DNA from 2 places in the Streptomyces sp. NBC_00846 genome. Region 1 is predicted to be linked to the other one. Evidence: riboswitches for the same ligand, from Rfam matches in the RefSeq annotation. Region 1 holds a riboswitch; the other holds the start of a gene.

Region 1 (7,393 bases):
CGGGCCGCGGCGTGCTTCCCGGACACGCTGTGCGTGGGCGTCGATCTGCTGCCCGCGACCGGCTGGCGGCGCTTCGCCGTCGGCGAGGTCAACGCCTTCGGCGATCTGCTTCCGCGACTGACCGGACTCCCCGGCAGCGGCGCCGAGGGCCAGGACACCTACGCGGCGCAGGTCGCCGCCGTACTGAACAGAGCAAGGAACCACCGTGCAACCGTCACTCCCTGACACCGCGCCCGCCCTCGCGGGGGCCCGGAACCCGGACATGAGCGAGATCGTGGGCACCCACGACCTGCTGCTCGTCACCCTCGACACGCTGCGCTACGACGTGGCGGCGGAGCTCGCCGCCGCCGGTCGCATTCCGCATCTGGCACGCCATCTGCCGGGTGGTGTCTGGGAGAAGCGGCATGCGCCCGGCAGCTTCACGTACGCCTCGCACCAGGCGATCTTCGCGGGGTTCCTGCCCACCCCGGCCGGCCCGGGGCCGCACCCCCGGCTGTTCGCGGCACGTTTCGCGGGCAGCGAGTCCACCGCTTCGGGGACCTTCGTCTTCGACACCCCCGATCTGCTGTCCGCACTGGCCGGTGCGGGGTACCGCACGGTGTGCGTCGGCGGTGTCGGCTTCTTCAACCGGCAGGGCCCGCTGGGCTCGGTACTGCCCGGCTTGTTCCAGGAGAGCCACTGGGAACCGGAGTTCGGTGTCGCGTCGCCCACCTCGTTCGAGGCGCAGGTGGCCCGCGCCGAGCAGGTCGTCGCCGAACTCTCCGCCGAGCAGCGGCTGTTCCTCTTCGTCAATGTGTCCGCCCTGCACCAGCCGAACTGGTTCCACCAACCGGGTGCCACCCGCGAGGCGGGCGATTCCCGCGCCACCCATGCCGCCGCCCTGGAGTACGTCGACGCGCACATCGGCCGGCTCTTCGCCGCCGCGAGCAGCCGTCGCCGTTGTTTCGCCATCGTCTGCTCCGACCACGGAACGGCGTACGGGGACGACGGCTACACCGGTCACCGGCTCGGCCACGAGTCCGTCTGGACCGTTCCGTACGCGCACTTCTTCCTGGAACCGGGGGCAACCGCATCATGAGCCGCACCACGACCGTCGCGCGGTCCACCCGCCCGTACCAGAGCTATGTGTACGCCTATCCGCACAAGACGGCCTACCGGCCGCTCGCCGAGCGGCCGGTGCTGCGCGAGTTGTGGGCGGCCGAGCGCAAGGACGCGCTCTCCCTCTATCTCCACATACCGTTCTGCGAGGTCCGCTGCGGCTTCTGCAATCTCTTCACCCGGATCGGCGCTCCCGACGAGCTGACGACCCGCTATCTCGACGCGCTGGACCGGCAGGCCACCGCCGTCCGCGACGCGCTGGGCGACGCGGAGCCGGTGAGGTTCGCCGCGGCGGCGTTCGGCGGAGGCACTCCCACGTTCCTGACCGCGGCGGAGCTGGAACGGCTCTGCGACATCGCGGAGAAGCGGATGGGCGCCGATCTGCGGGCCGTTGCGCTGTCGGTCGAGACGTCGCCGTCGACCGCGACGGCCGACCGGCTGGCCGTCCTCGCCGACCGCGGTACGACCAGGATCAGCATCGGGGTGCAGAGTTTCGTCGAGGCCGAGGCGCGTGCGGCGGTGCGACCGCAGCGGCGCGCCGACGTGGAGGCGGCCCTGGACCGGATACGCGATGCCCGCATCCCGGTCCTCAACATCGACCTGATCTACGGCATCGACGGGCAGACCGAGGAGAGCTGGCGCGCCTCGCTGGACGCGGCGCTCGGCTGGCGGCCGGAGGAGCTGTACCTCTACCCGCTGTACGTCCGCCCGTTGACCGGTCTCGGCCGGCTCGGCGCCGACGGCGAGGCCGCGGCGGACGCCGCCTGGGACGAGCAGCGGCTGCGGCTGTACCGCGCGGGCCGCGACCATCTCCTCGCCCACGGCTACGAGCAGGTTTCCATGCGGATGTTCCGCCGCGCTGACGCCCCGCGGACGGACGGCCCGGACGACTACGCCTGCCAGACCGACGGCATGATCGGCCTGGGCTGCGGCGCCCGCTCGTACACGACGAAGCTGCACTACTCCTTCGACTACGCGGTGGAGATGCGGGAGGTTCGGGCCATCATCGACGGCTACACCGCCACCGAGGACTTCTCGCGCGCCCAGGTCGGGCGGTACGTGGACGGCGACGAGGCGCGCCGGCGCCACCTCCTGCAGTCCGTCCTCCAGGCCGAGGGGCTGCGACAGGCCGACTACCGGGAGCGCTTCGGTACCTCCCCGGCCGATGACTTCCCCGTCGAACTGGCCCGGTTCGAGGCGCGCGGCTGGCTCGACGCGACGGCCGGGGCGTCCGGACTGCTGCGGCTCTCCCCCGAGGGCCTGGCCCACTCCGACGCGATCGGCCCGGAACTCTTCTCCCCCGGTGTGCGGGCCGCGATGGCCGCGTACGAACTGAAGTGAGCGCGCTCATGGACCTGACCATCCTCTACCGCGGCCCGCTCGCTTCCTGCGACTACGACTGCCCGTACTGCCCGTTCGCGAAGCGGCGCGACAGCCGGGAGCAGTTGCGTGCCGACCGCGCCGCGCTGGAGCGGTTCACCGCGTGGGCCGCGGCACAGACCGGTGACCGGATCTCGGTCCTGTTCACGCCCTGGGGCGAGGGTCTGGTCCGCTCCTGGTACCGGCGCGCGCTGGTCGAGCTGGCGCGACTGCCGCACATCGGCCGGGTCGCGATCCAGACCAACCTCAGCGGCCGAACGGGCTGGCTGGCGGAGGCGGGTGAGGCCGGCCGCGAGAAGATCGCGCTGTGGTGCACGTACCACCCGGGGCAGACGCCGTACGAGCGGTTCCTCGCCAAGTGCGGAGAGCTCACCGCGCTCGGCATTCGCCACAGCGTCGGTGTCGTCGGGCTCGACGACCATCTCGAAGAGGCCCGGCGGCTGCGGGCAGCACTGTCCGACGAGGTCTATCTCTGGGTGAACGCCGCGGAGGGGCACACCTACACGGACGAGGAGGCGGACCGCTGGACGGCCCTGGACCCACTCTTCCCGTACAGCCGGCATCCGCACCGCTCGGCCGGACTGCCGTGCCGGACGGGCGAGTCGGTCGTCTCGGTGGACGGTGACGGCACGGTGCGGCGCTGCCATTTCGTCCCGGCGGAGCTCGGCAACCTCTACGACGGCAGTTACCGGCGCTCGCTGGGCCCGCGCGCCTGCCCGCTGGCCGTCTGCGACTGCCACATCGGCTATGTGCATCTGGAGACGCTGCCGCTGTACGACGTCTTCGCGGGCGGCGTGCTGGAGCGGATACCGGCGCCGCCGCTGTCGTCGCTCGCCGGACAAGCCGGATCCGCTGCACAAGCCGCTTCCGCCGAACGGCCCCGATCCGCCGGACGGGCCTGACACTAGGGCCCGTCCGGCGGCGAGGACGCAACGGTCGCGGCTCCGGTCGTGGGCCACCGGACAGGCCCTGGCGGGGCGGCAGGGCTAGTGCCGCGACCGGGGCACTGGAGCGGCAGCAGGTCGGGCCGCTTGGCCTCGACATGGTCGCCGGAGGACTCACCACGCAGCCGTCGGCCGATCCACGGCACCAGGTACTCGCGCGCCCAGTGGATGTCGTCGCGCCGTACTTCGAGCGTGCCGCGCTGTGCCTGTGGGGGCCATTCCTGGTCGGGGTCGGCCGGCACATCGAGGCCGAGGACCTGGGCGGCGCGCAACGCGACCCTGGTGTGTCCCTCGGGCGACAGATGGAGCCGGTCGTCGTCCCAGGCGCGCCTGTCCTGGACGGACCGCAGCGACCACAGGTCGAGGACCGGACAGTCGTAGCGGTCGGCGATGGACCGCACATGGGCGGTGTAGGTGGCGATCTTGCCGCGCAGATGGCGCAGCACGGGAACGCCACGGGTGTCGAAGCCGGTGGTGACCATCACGGCGCCGACCGATTCGGTCAGCTCGGCGACCGCGCGCTCGAAGCGCTCGGCCACGTCGTCGGGGTCGGTGCCGGGCCTGATGATGTCGTTGCCGCCCGCGCAGAAGCTCACCAGGTCGGGTGCGAGCTCCTTGGCGCGCGGCACCTGCTCCTCGACGATCTGGTCGAGGAGGCGTCCGCGTACGGCGAGATTGGCGTACCTGAAATTCCCGTGCGCGGAGCCGTCCGTGTTCGATTCCGCACCGGGGTCCGGGAGCTGGTCCGCCAGAAGTACCGCGAACCGGTCCGCCCAGCCGACGAAGGTCCCGTCCGGACCGGGGTCGCCCACTCCCTCGGTGAAGCTGTCGCCGATCGCTGCGTACGACCCGATGACGCCGTGTCGGTTGATGACGCCACGTTGATTTTTTCTCGAATCGTCTGCCACAAACGCTTATCCTGCATTGCCGAATGTGACCTACGCGACCGTAATAAGGGGTTGACGGGTGGTGAGATAGACCACCCGGTCAGGTTTTGGTAAGGGAGGAATAAGCAGTAGGGGCGGTGCGCCGCCGCGCACCGCCCCTACTGTGTGACTCAGGTCACACCGTGTTGCTCAACTGCCCGTTCGCTCGGCTCAGACGTAGACGCCGTGCGAAGCCAGGAAGGCGATCGGGTCGATGTCCGAGCCGTACGCCGGGCCCGTGCGGACCTCGAAGTGCAGGTGCGGTCCGGTGGCGTTGCCGGTGGCGCCGGAGAGACCGATCTGCTGACCAGTGCTCACGAACTGACCCGCCGAGACGGAGATCGAGGACAGGTGGCCGTACTGCGAGTAGCGGCCGTCGGCGTGCTTGATGACGACCTGGTTGCCGTACGCGCCACCCCAGCCGGCGGCGACGACGGTGCCGGAGGTGATGGACTTCACGCTGGTGCCGGTGAAGACGGGGAAGTCGATCCCGGTGTGGCTGCCGCTGGACCAGTTGGAGCCGGAGGCGCGGTAGCCGGTGGTGTGGTTGCCGGGGACCGGATGAGCGTAGCCGGAGCTATTGCTCTGAGCGGCCGGGGCGGAGGTCTTGGACTCCGCCACGGTCGACACCTTGGCCGGGGCGGACTTGGCCGGGGCGGACTTCTTCGCGATCGAGGGAATCTCGGGGGCCTTCGACGGGAGGGCCGCGCCCGTACCGGCGCCGGCGGGCGCGGAGTCACCCGAGGCCTTGCCGCCGAGGGTCAGCTTCACGCCCGGGAGGATCAGGCTGGGGTCGTCGCCGACGACCTCGCGGTTGTCCTGGTACAGCTTCTGCCAGCCACCCTCGATCTTGTGCTCGGCGGCGATCTTCGACAGCCAGTCGCCGGAGACGACGGAGTACGTCGTGGTGGCGGCCTGCTTCTGCGCGACCGGCTTGGCCGGAGCGGCGTGCGTGGTGGCGGCGGAGACCGACTGCGGGGCGGCGGCCGGGGCCGCGTTGGCACCGGTGGCGCCGAGCAGCGGCAGCGCGATGACGGCGCCACCGGCGCCTGCGGCGGCGACGCCACGGGCGATGGTGCGGGTCTTCGTACGACGGTTCTTACCCGATATGGGCATGAAGTGCTTCCTCTCCGGCGCCTACGAGGTGAGCTGTCGGGTTCGGGCTGGAGATGCCCGGCCGCGCTGAGCGCGACTTCACCCCGAGCCGGCCGGATTTCTCCGATCGGCGGCCTACCTGGTTCCCCCGCTCCTGCCACACGATGAGTGGATGCGAATTCCGGGCGGCGGCAGGATTAGGCGGTCCGTCCGGATTGACGGCGACCGTAAGCGAGTCGGGACGGCGAGAACAAGCCACGGGTTCCGTACCGGAATCCCCGCCAGGAATTCAGTACGGAATTCCCGTCACACTCCGTGGATTAAGGATCTTGGCTTTCCGCGCCGCGCACGGAATGCCCGACCGCCCCGCCGGTACGCACCGTCACGGATATGATCCCGCTCACGAACGGGCGACCATCTGCCTTACATAAGGGGCAAGTTATTCCAAATCGCACCATTCCGGACTTGTCACGCTCATCGTTCGCGTCGGAGCCTCAGCACCCCTGCGTCGAGGTCCCCCCGAAGCCCGGTGTGCAGCCCCTGATGAAGCAGTACCGAACCGTGGTGCACCGCCCCCGTATCCAGGCAGGCGTACGTCGCCGCGGGGTCGAGTCCGCGCAGCCGCAGGGCCGGGGGCCGCTCCCCGTACCGCTGCGCCTCCAGCCACATCAGGACCACGGCCTCGTCCCCGTGGACGTACTGGACCGCGCTGAGCCCGCCGCGCGGGGCGCGCAGCCGGTACAGCGAGCCCTGCTGCACCACCGGCCGGATCTCCTTGTAGAGATCCACCCAGGTCCGCGCCTCGGCCAGTTCCTCCTCGCTCCACTCGGTGAGGTCACCACCGACCCCGAGCACACCGGCCATCGCGCTCACGAATCGGAAGCGCAGTGAGCTGACCCTGCCGTTGAGCTGGACGTTGGGGCTGTCGGTGACCCAGGCGGCCATCACCCGGGCCGGATGGATCTGGCCGAAGCCCTCCTGGATGGCGAGGCGGTCGAGCGGGTCGGTGGTGTCCGAGGTCCACACCTGATCCGTACGGGACAGAATCCCCAGATCGATCCGGCCGCCGCCGCCCGAGCAGGACTCGAAGGCGACCGAGGGGTGCGCGGCCCGGAGCCGGTCGATCAGCGCGTACAGGGCGTCGACATGCTCGGTCCAGAGCTTCTGCGGATACTCCTCGCCCGGCCAGCCCGCGTCGGTGAAGGAGCGGTTGAAGTCCCATTTCACATAGTCGATGCGCGCACTGGAGAGCAGTGCGTCCAGCTGTTCCCAGAGATATTCCCGCACATCGGCGCGGGCCAGATTGAGCACCAGTTGATTACGGAACTCGGTCCGTGTCCGCCCGGGGAAGTGCTGTACCCAGTCGGGGTGCGCACGATAGAGATCACTGTCGGCATTGACCATTTCCGGCTCGACCCAGATACCGAATTGCATGCCGAGACCGTGCACTTCGTCGGCGAGCGGCCCCAGCCCGCCGGGAAAGCGGTCCGGATTCGGCGTCCAGTCACCGAGCCCCGCCCGGTCGCTGGTGCGTTGCCCGAACCACGCGTCGTCCACGACGAACAGCTCGACGCCCATCGCGGCGGCGCGCCCGGCGAGGGCGCGCTGCTGCTCCTGCGCGATGTCGAAGCCCGTCGCCTCCCAGGAGTTGTAGAGCACCGGCCGCAGACTCCCCGCGTCCGGAATCACCTGGGCCAGCTGCCAGGCGTGCCAGGCCCGGCTCGCCCCGCCGAACCCCTCCGCGCTCCACAGACCGGCGAAGACGGGTGTGACGTACGACTCTCCCGGTGCGAGCAGCAGCAGCCCCGAGTCGTCGTGCCCGGCACCGCCGGTGATCTGCACGAGCCCGTCGGGCAGCCGCTGCACGGAGATCCGCCACGACCCGGACCAGCCGAGCGCACAGCCGTACACCTCGCCGCTCTCCTCGGTCGCCGCGCCGTCGGCGTCGAG
Region 2 (7,393 bases), 1.0 Mb from region 1:
CCCGCAGCAGCAGCTCTTCGAGCGCCGCGGTGTCCACGGGCGCCGCGCCCCGCCAGCCGAACAGCACCGGGGCCGCCCGGATGGACCGGATCAGCTCCGCGGCGTCGCGATCGGTGGCCGGAACGAGGCGGTGGGCGGTGTCACCGAGGAGTTCGGAGGGCGCGCCCGCGAGCCCGAAGGAGAGGACGGCGCCCGCCGCCGGGTCGATCGTGGCCCGCACGACGGTGTCGACGCCGCGCGGCGCCATGGCCTGGACGACCGGCCGGAGTTCGGCGGGCTTGCCGAGCAGATCGGTCAGTTCGCCGTAGGCCCGGCGCAGCGCGCTCTCGTTGGCGAGGTCCAGCCGCACACCGCCGAGATCGGCGCGGTGGCGCAGATGGGGTGCGGTGGTCTTGAGCGCCACGGGGTAGCCGAGCCGTGCCGCCGCGGCGACGGCGGCTTCGGGGTCGGGGGCCGCAAGCGTCGGTCGTACGGTGATGCCGTAGCGGCCCAGGAGCTCGCGCGCCTCGTCGTGCGCGAGCGGCCTGCCCCTCGGGTCGGGGTCCGGGCCGAGCAGGGTGTCGATCAGGTCGGCGGTGCCCTGTTCGTCGATGGTGTCGTCGAGGAACTCTGGCACCTTGCCGGGCGCGGCGGCCTGTCGTCGCCACTGCGCGTACCGGACCGCTTCGGCCAGGGCGCGCACGGCCCGCTCGGCGGCGGGGTAGGCGGGGATCCGGCCGGTACGGGGGCGGGAGCCGGGGGCGGGTTCGGCGCGGTCCTTGCTGTCCGTGCCCGTGGTTGCGGTGACCGCGCCGCTGCCGGGGGTGGAAGCGGTGTGCGCCGGCGCGGGGCCGGGCACTGAGGAGGTGTGCGCCGGTGCGGAGCCGGTCGCGGTGGCGGCGGCTCCGGCGCGCGGGGACGTCGCGGCCGCGGAGGGCTGCTTCGAAGGGCGCGGCTGCGCGACCGTGCTGGTGGCCGCGGCGAGAGCCTCGGCCAGGCCGCCGATCTCCACGTGCACGACGGCCACCGGCTTGGCTGGACCGGCGGTCGCGGCCGCGTGCAGGGCGGTCGCCAGTACCTCTCCGTCGCCCGGTTCCGCCTCTCCGTCCTCGCCCACCCACGGGATCGCCGTCACGATCACGGAGTCGCAGCCGTCATCGGCGAGGGCCTCGGCCAGGGCGTCCCGGAAGTCCTGCGGGGTCGCGGCGGTGGTGAGGTCGAGGGGCCGGCGCGGGCGGAGCCCCTCGGCCAGGCAGGCGTCGTACGTGAGCAGACCGAGCGACTCGGAGTTGCCGAGGATCGCGACCCGCGGGCCCGCGGGGAGCGGTTGGTCGGCGAGGAGGAGGCCCGCGTCGACCATCTCCGTCACCGTGTCGACGCGGATCACGCCCGCCTGCCGCATGAGCGCCGAGACCGTCGCGTCCGGGATCCGGCTGACCGGCACCGCATGGCCGGGCGGCGTGGAGCCGCTGTGCCGGGCGCCCTTCACGACGACCACGGGCTTCACGGCCGCGGTGCGCCGGGCGAGGCGGGTGAACTTGCGGGGGTTGCCGAGCGATTCGAGGTACAGCAGGGCGACATCCGTGTCCGGGTCCTCGTACCAGTACTGCAGGAAGTCATTGCCCGAGATGTCTGCGCGGTTGCCCGCGGAGATGAAGGTGGAGAGGCCGGCGCCGCGCCGGTAGAGCCCGGAGAGCAGTGCGATGCCGATCGCTCCGGACTGGGTGAAGAGGCCGATGCGTCCGGGAGCGGGCGGCTCGGGGGCGAGGGAGGCGTTCAGCCGGACGGCCTCGGAGTTGTTGATGACGCCGAAGGCGTTCGGTCCGATGATCCGCATTCCGTACGAGCGGGCCTGGCGGACAAGTTCACGCTGCCGCTCCCTGCCCTCGGCACCCCATTCGGCATATCCGGCGGAGAGGACGACCAGCCCCTGGACACCGTGCTCGCCGCAGTCGGCGACGGCCTCGGGAACGCGGTCGGCGGGGACGGCGACGACCGCGAGGTCGACCGGTTCGTCGATCTCGCCGATCGAACGGTGGGCGGGGACCCCGTCGATCGTGCCCAGGTCGACGGCGAAGGAGCGGTTCACGGCGTACGTACGACCGGTGAAACCGGCCCCGAGGACATTGCGCAGAACCGTGCGGCCGACCCCTCCGGGAGTGCGGCCGGCGCCGATGACGGCGACGGAACCGGGCGCGAGCAGCCGTTGCACGGAACGCGCCTCGGCCCGCTGCTCACGCGCGCGCTGGACGGCGAGGGACTCGGCGGTGGGTTCGAGGTCCAGGGTGAGGTGGACGGAGCCCTCTTCGAAGCTGCGCTGCTGGGTGTATCCGGCATCCCGGAACACCTTGATCATCTTGGTGTTGGCGGGCAGCACCTCGGCCGCGAAACGGCGGATGCCGCGCTCGCGGGCGACGGCGGCGATGTGTTCGAGGAGCGTCGAGGCCACCCCCCGGCCCTGGTGCGCGTCCTGGACGAGGAAGGCGACCTCGGCCTCGTCGGCGGGCGCGGAGGCGGGCCTGCCCCGCTCGTCGATCCGGTCGTAGCGGACGGTCGCGATGAACTCGCCGCCGACCGTGACCGCGAGCCCCACCCGGTCGACGTAGTCGTGATGGGTGAAGCGGTGCACGTCCCGGTCGGACAGACGGGGGTACGGAGCGAAGAAGCGGTAGTACTTCGACTCGTCGGAGACCTGCTCGTAAAAGCTGACCAGCCGTTCGGCGTCGTCCGTGGTGATGGGCCGGATCCGCGCGGTTCCGCCGTCGCGGAGGACCACGTCCGCTTCCCAGTGGTCGGGGTACGCGTGCTGCGGACTCTGCTGCGACGAGGGCTGCATGGGCAAAGACTACGGCTCCGTCAGCGGTCGCGTAGGTCCCGGGGCCGGGGCAGTCTGAGGGGGCCGAACGGCGGTAGAGCACGGGCTGCGGGCCGGCCGCGGGTCGGCCGCGGGTCGGCCTGGAGCATCGCGCACCGCGTGAGAGGCTGGTCTAGACAACCGTTGATTCCTGAAGGGCAGAACCATGGCTGAGCGCCGCGTCAACGTCGGATGGGCCGAGGGCCTGCACGCCCGCCCCGCTTCCATCTTCGTCCGTGCCGCCACGGCCTCCGGCGTCCCCGTGACGATCGCCAAGGCGGATGGCAACCCGGTGAACGCCGCCTCGATGCTCGCGGTGCTCGGTCTCGGCGCGCACGGCGGCGAGGAGATCGTGCTCGCATCCGAGGCCGACGATTCGGAAGCCGCCCTGGACCGTCTGGCGAAGCTGGTCGCCGAGGGGCTCGATGAGCTACCGGAGACCGTCTGACCCGTTTCCTACGAAAGAGCCGCGACCGCTTGACCGGGTCCGCGGCTCTTTCGCTTTCTCGGGCGAAACTTCGTGAAAATGAAGAGCGAAGATAATTCGGACAGCCCGAAGGAAGCCGCACGGAATGACAACTCTTTGTATACGGCGTAATTACTAATGCCGGATGCCCGTGGTGTTTACGGGATGTTACGAAGGCCTTACCCGGCCGGTGCGTGAGGCCGGGGGCCGGCGGTCCGGCCGGTGCGCGGGACCGTGGGCCGGCGGTCCGGCCGGTCGACGCGGCGCAGCCGGTGCGCGGCCGCGGCCCGTTCGGCGTGCTGGGCGGTCAGCGCCCTGGCCCGTTCCGCGTCACCGCGCGCCACCGCGTCCACGACGGCTCCGTGCTCGGCCCAGGAATCCGCCGGGCAGGCCGGCTGCTCGACCGCGTACATCCAGGCGATCTTGTGCCGGAGCTGGGTGAGCAGCGCGATCAGGCCGGGACTGCCGGAGGCCTGCACCAACGTCTCGTGGAACCAGCCGCCCAACGGGCACAGATCCTCCCCCTCGCCCCGCCTGGCCCGCTCCTGGCCGAGCCGGACCAGACCGCGCAGCACCTTGAGATGCGCCTCGGTGCGGCGCTGCGCGGCGCGCGCGGCGGCCAGCGGCTCCAGCAGCATCCGGACCTCCAGCAGGTCGGCGGCCTCCTGTCGGGTGGGCTCGGCCACGCAGGCGCCCGCGTGCCGCCGGGTGGCCACGAAACCCTCGGACTCCAGGGTGCGCAGCGCTTCCCGTACCGGGACGCGGGAGACCCCGTATCGACGCGCCAGCAACTCCTCTGTGAGCCGGCCACCGCGTTCGAAGAAACCGGAGACGATGTCGTCACGGATTGCCGTGCATACCGAATGCGCGGGAATGCGCATGTCCGAACCTCCGCCTTAATCCCCGCGAAACGCGGCCGACCGACGCCTGTTCTGCGACCCTATTGCAGTGCGGCCGAATTCCGATGCCGGGTGGAAAATCATGAATATCTCTTGGCCACGGAGCGACTCGGCGGGCAGGTACCGCAGACGGGCACCACGGGCAGACACGGAGGCCGGGCACGGCGAAATTCGGGCACAGCGGAGGCCGGGCACAGCGAAGGCCCCGGTGTGTGCCGGGGCCTTCGAAGAGGTGCTGCAGGTGGGACGGGCGGCTTCGGTCAGACGTTGACGCCGTGGGCGCGCAGGTAGGCGACGGGGTCCATGTCGGAGCCGTACGACGGCGTCGTCCGGGCCTCGAAGTGGAGGTGCGGGCCCGTGGAGTTTCCGGTCGAGCCGGAGAGGCCGATCCGCTGGCCCGCGCCGACGCTCTGGCCGACGGAGACGCCGATCGAGGAGAGGTGGCCGTACTGCGTGTACGTGCCGTCCGACATCCGGAGCACGATGTTGTTGCCGTACGCGCCGCCCCAGCCGGCCTCGACGACCGTACCGGCACCGACGGCGACGACGGAACTGCCGGACGCGGCGTGGAAGTCGATGCCCGAGTGGCTGCCGGACGACCAGAGCGAGCCACTGGACTTGTAGCCGGTGGTGACGTACGAAGCTGCGACCGGGAGCCGGAAGGCGCCCAGGCGGGTGCGCTCGGCGGACCGGGCGGCACGCACCTTCTCCGCGCGCGCCTCGGCCGCGCGCTTCGCTTCGGCCTCGGCCTCCGCCTTCTTCTTGGCTTCGGCCCGCTTCTTGGCCTCGGCCTTCCGCTGGGCCTCCGCCTTCTCCTTCGCCGCGGCATCGGCCTGGTGCTGCTGTGCGGCGGCCTGGGCCTCTATCTGGTCGGCGAGGGCGCTGTCGATGCCAATGACCTGGTTCAGGCCGGTCTCGCCGACGGAGGTGACCCCGGTGTCCGCTGCGAGGGCCGGAGAGGCCGCGCCGCCGATGACGCCGGTGGTGGCCAGGGCCGCGACGCCGGCGATCTTCGCGCTCCTGCGCGTCAGTCGACTCGGGGCACGATGCTTCCCAGTGGCACGGGTGAACGCCATGAAGTGGCTGGTCCTTTCCTTCCTTCTCGCCTACCGGGTTAGCTGACGGGTTCGGAGCAGGAAGGTCTCCTACGGATTACTCGGCCTCGGTGAGGCTCAGGCATCCGATTCACCCCAGGGACTTCGTGGGTCCCCGGCTCCCCAGGCTCGCGCCTGACGGGGACTCGGCGATGACTGTCCGGTACGTCGCGGATGCGGCATACGAGTGACGGACAGCCCGGCCGACGCTAAGCGGGGTCACTTTCATTCACCAAACGGACAGGTCGTTTTGTAGCGCATCCCACAAGACAGACAGACAACCTCTCCACCAGAACGGGCAAAAAGGAAGACCCCGGCGAGATCTCGCTCACAGGGGTCTTCCTCTTGTCCCGGTATGTGGACATGCGACGGGTTGGTGGACCGGGCGACCAGTGGGCTGTCACAGGTGACCCGTCACAAGCGAACTGTCGCGGCCTGGCGGGCCGGCCGGACCGTCAGGCCGCCTCCCGCGTCCGCGACAGGTACGCCCGTCAGCCGGTGACCACCGACACCTCTCCGATGTCCAGTGCCCGGACCGGCTCCTCGATCTGCGCCGCGTCACCGACAAGGACCGTGACCAGCCGGTCGCCCGGGAAGGCGTTGACCACCGCCGCGGTCGCCTCGACCGTGCCGGTCTCCGCAAGCCGGGCGTACAGGTGTGCCTGGTAGTCGTCCGGGAGGTGCTGCTCGACCTGGTCGGCGAGGGTGCCGGCGACGGAGGCCGCCGTCTCGAACTTCAGCGGTGCGACACCGACGAGGTTCTGCACGGCCGTCTCGCGCTCCTCGTCGGTCAGCCCCTCGGCGGCCAGGGTCCGCAGGACCGTCCACAGGTCCTTCAGGGCCGGTCCGGTGGACTCCGTGTCGACGGATCCGCTGATGGCGAGCATCGCGGCACCCGTCGCCCCCGAGGCGGAATCCGGGGCCGACGAGCGCAGCACCTGGGCGAAGGCCCGCACGCCGTACGTGTAGCCCTTCTCCTCGCGCAGCACCCGGTCCAGCCGGGACGTGAGCGTGCCGCCCAGGCAGTACGTGCCGAGCACCTGGGCCGGCCATACGCTGTCGTGCCGGTCGGGGCCGATCCGGCCGATCAGCAGCTGCGTCTGCACCGCGCCCGGACGGTCCACGATCACCACCCGACCGCTGTCGTCCGCGGTGATCGGCGGGGCGGGGCGGGGCTCGGCGGTGTCGCCCGCCCAGTCGCCGAGGGTGTCGGCGAGCAGGGCGTCCAGGTCGATGCCGGTGAGGTCACCGACGACCACGGCGGTTGCCGTGGACGGCCTGACGTGGGCGTCGAAGAAGGCACGCACGGCCGACGAGTCGATCCGCTCCACCGTCTCCTCGGTGCCCTGGCGTGGGCGCGACATGCGCGCCGTGGCCGGGAAGAGCTCCTTGGAGAGCTGCTTGGCGGCGCGGCGGGCCGGGTTGGCCTGCTCGTGCGGGATCTCGTCGAGCCGGTTGCGTACCAGCCGCTCGACCTCGCTGTCGGCGAAGGCGGGCGCCCGCAGCGCCTCGGCGACCAGCGCGAGCGCCTTGGCCAGCCGGGAGGCCGGGACCTCCAGGGAGACCCGGATGCCGGGGTGGTCGGCGTGCGCGTCGAGGGTGGCGCCGCAGCGCTCCAGCTCGGCGGCGAACTCCTCGGCCGTGTGCTTGTCGGTGCCCTCGGAGAGCGCCCGCGCCATGATCGTGGCCACGCCGTCGAGTCCCTCGGGCTCGGCGTCCAACGGGGCGTCCAGGACGATCTCGACCGCCACGACCTGCTGGCCGGGACGGTGGCAGCGCAGCACCGTGAGGCCGTTGGGCAGGGCGCCTCGCTCCGGTGCGGGGAAGGCCCACGGGCGGGCGACGCCGGGGGCCGGCTGCGGGTGGAACTGCATCGAAACTCCAGTCGCGGCAGCGTCGGTCACTTGTCCGCTCCTTCGTGCGCGTCGGTATCGTCGGCTTCGGTCTCATCGGTGTCCGGTGATTCCGCGGGCTCGGCCGATTCGACCGGTTCGTAGACCAGCACCGCCCGGTTGTCGGGACGCAGTTGGGCCTTGGCGACCGCCTGGACCTCTTCAGCGGTGACATCGAGCACCCGCTGTACGGCGGTCAGGGCGAGCTG

Evidence for each region. A riboswitch is a leader RNA that binds a small molecule or an ion and turns the genes downstream of it on or off. The one in region 1 is predicted to bind cyclic di-AMP.
Region 2: another riboswitch for cyclic di-AMP. It lies ahead of OG936_RS27010 (M23 family metallopeptidase); the one in region 1 lies ahead of OG936_RS31735 (peptidoglycan DD-metalloendopeptidase family protein).

What each region holds. Positions count from the first base shown of each region.
Region 1 is NZ_CP108846.1:6,918,385-6,925,777, reverse strand. It holds gene OG936_RS31760 (STM4014 family protein) at 1-225, shown strand, start outside; gene OG936_RS31755 (STM4013/SEN3800 family hydrolase) at 263-1,078, shown strand; gene OG936_RS31750 (STM4012 family radical SAM protein) at 1,075-2,439, shown strand; gene OG936_RS31745 (STM4011 family radical SAM protein) at 2,448-3,380, shown strand; partial or broken gene OG936_RS31740 (SGNH/GDSL hydrolase family protein) at 3,488-4,330, opposite strand; gene OG936_RS31735 (peptidoglycan DD-metalloendopeptidase family protein) at 4,520-5,464, opposite strand; cyclic di-AMP (ydaO/yuaA leader) riboswitch at 5,470-5,624, opposite strand; gene OG936_RS31730 (alpha-galactosidase) at 5,918-7,393, opposite strand, start outside.
Region 2 is NZ_CP108846.1:5,870,655-5,878,047, reverse strand. It holds gene OG936_RS27025 (GNAT family N-acetyltransferase) at 1-2,815, opposite strand, end outside; gene OG936_RS27020 (HPr family phosphocarrier protein) at 3,000-3,281, shown strand; gene OG936_RS27015 (GntR family transcriptional regulator) at 3,479-4,180, opposite strand; gene OG936_RS27010 (M23 family metallopeptidase) at 4,459-5,274, opposite strand; cyclic di-AMP (ydaO/yuaA leader) riboswitch at 5,287-5,454, opposite strand; gene OG936_RS27005 (M16 family metallopeptidase) at 5,784-7,166, opposite strand; gene OG936_RS27000 (M16 family metallopeptidase) at 7,193-7,393, opposite strand, start outside.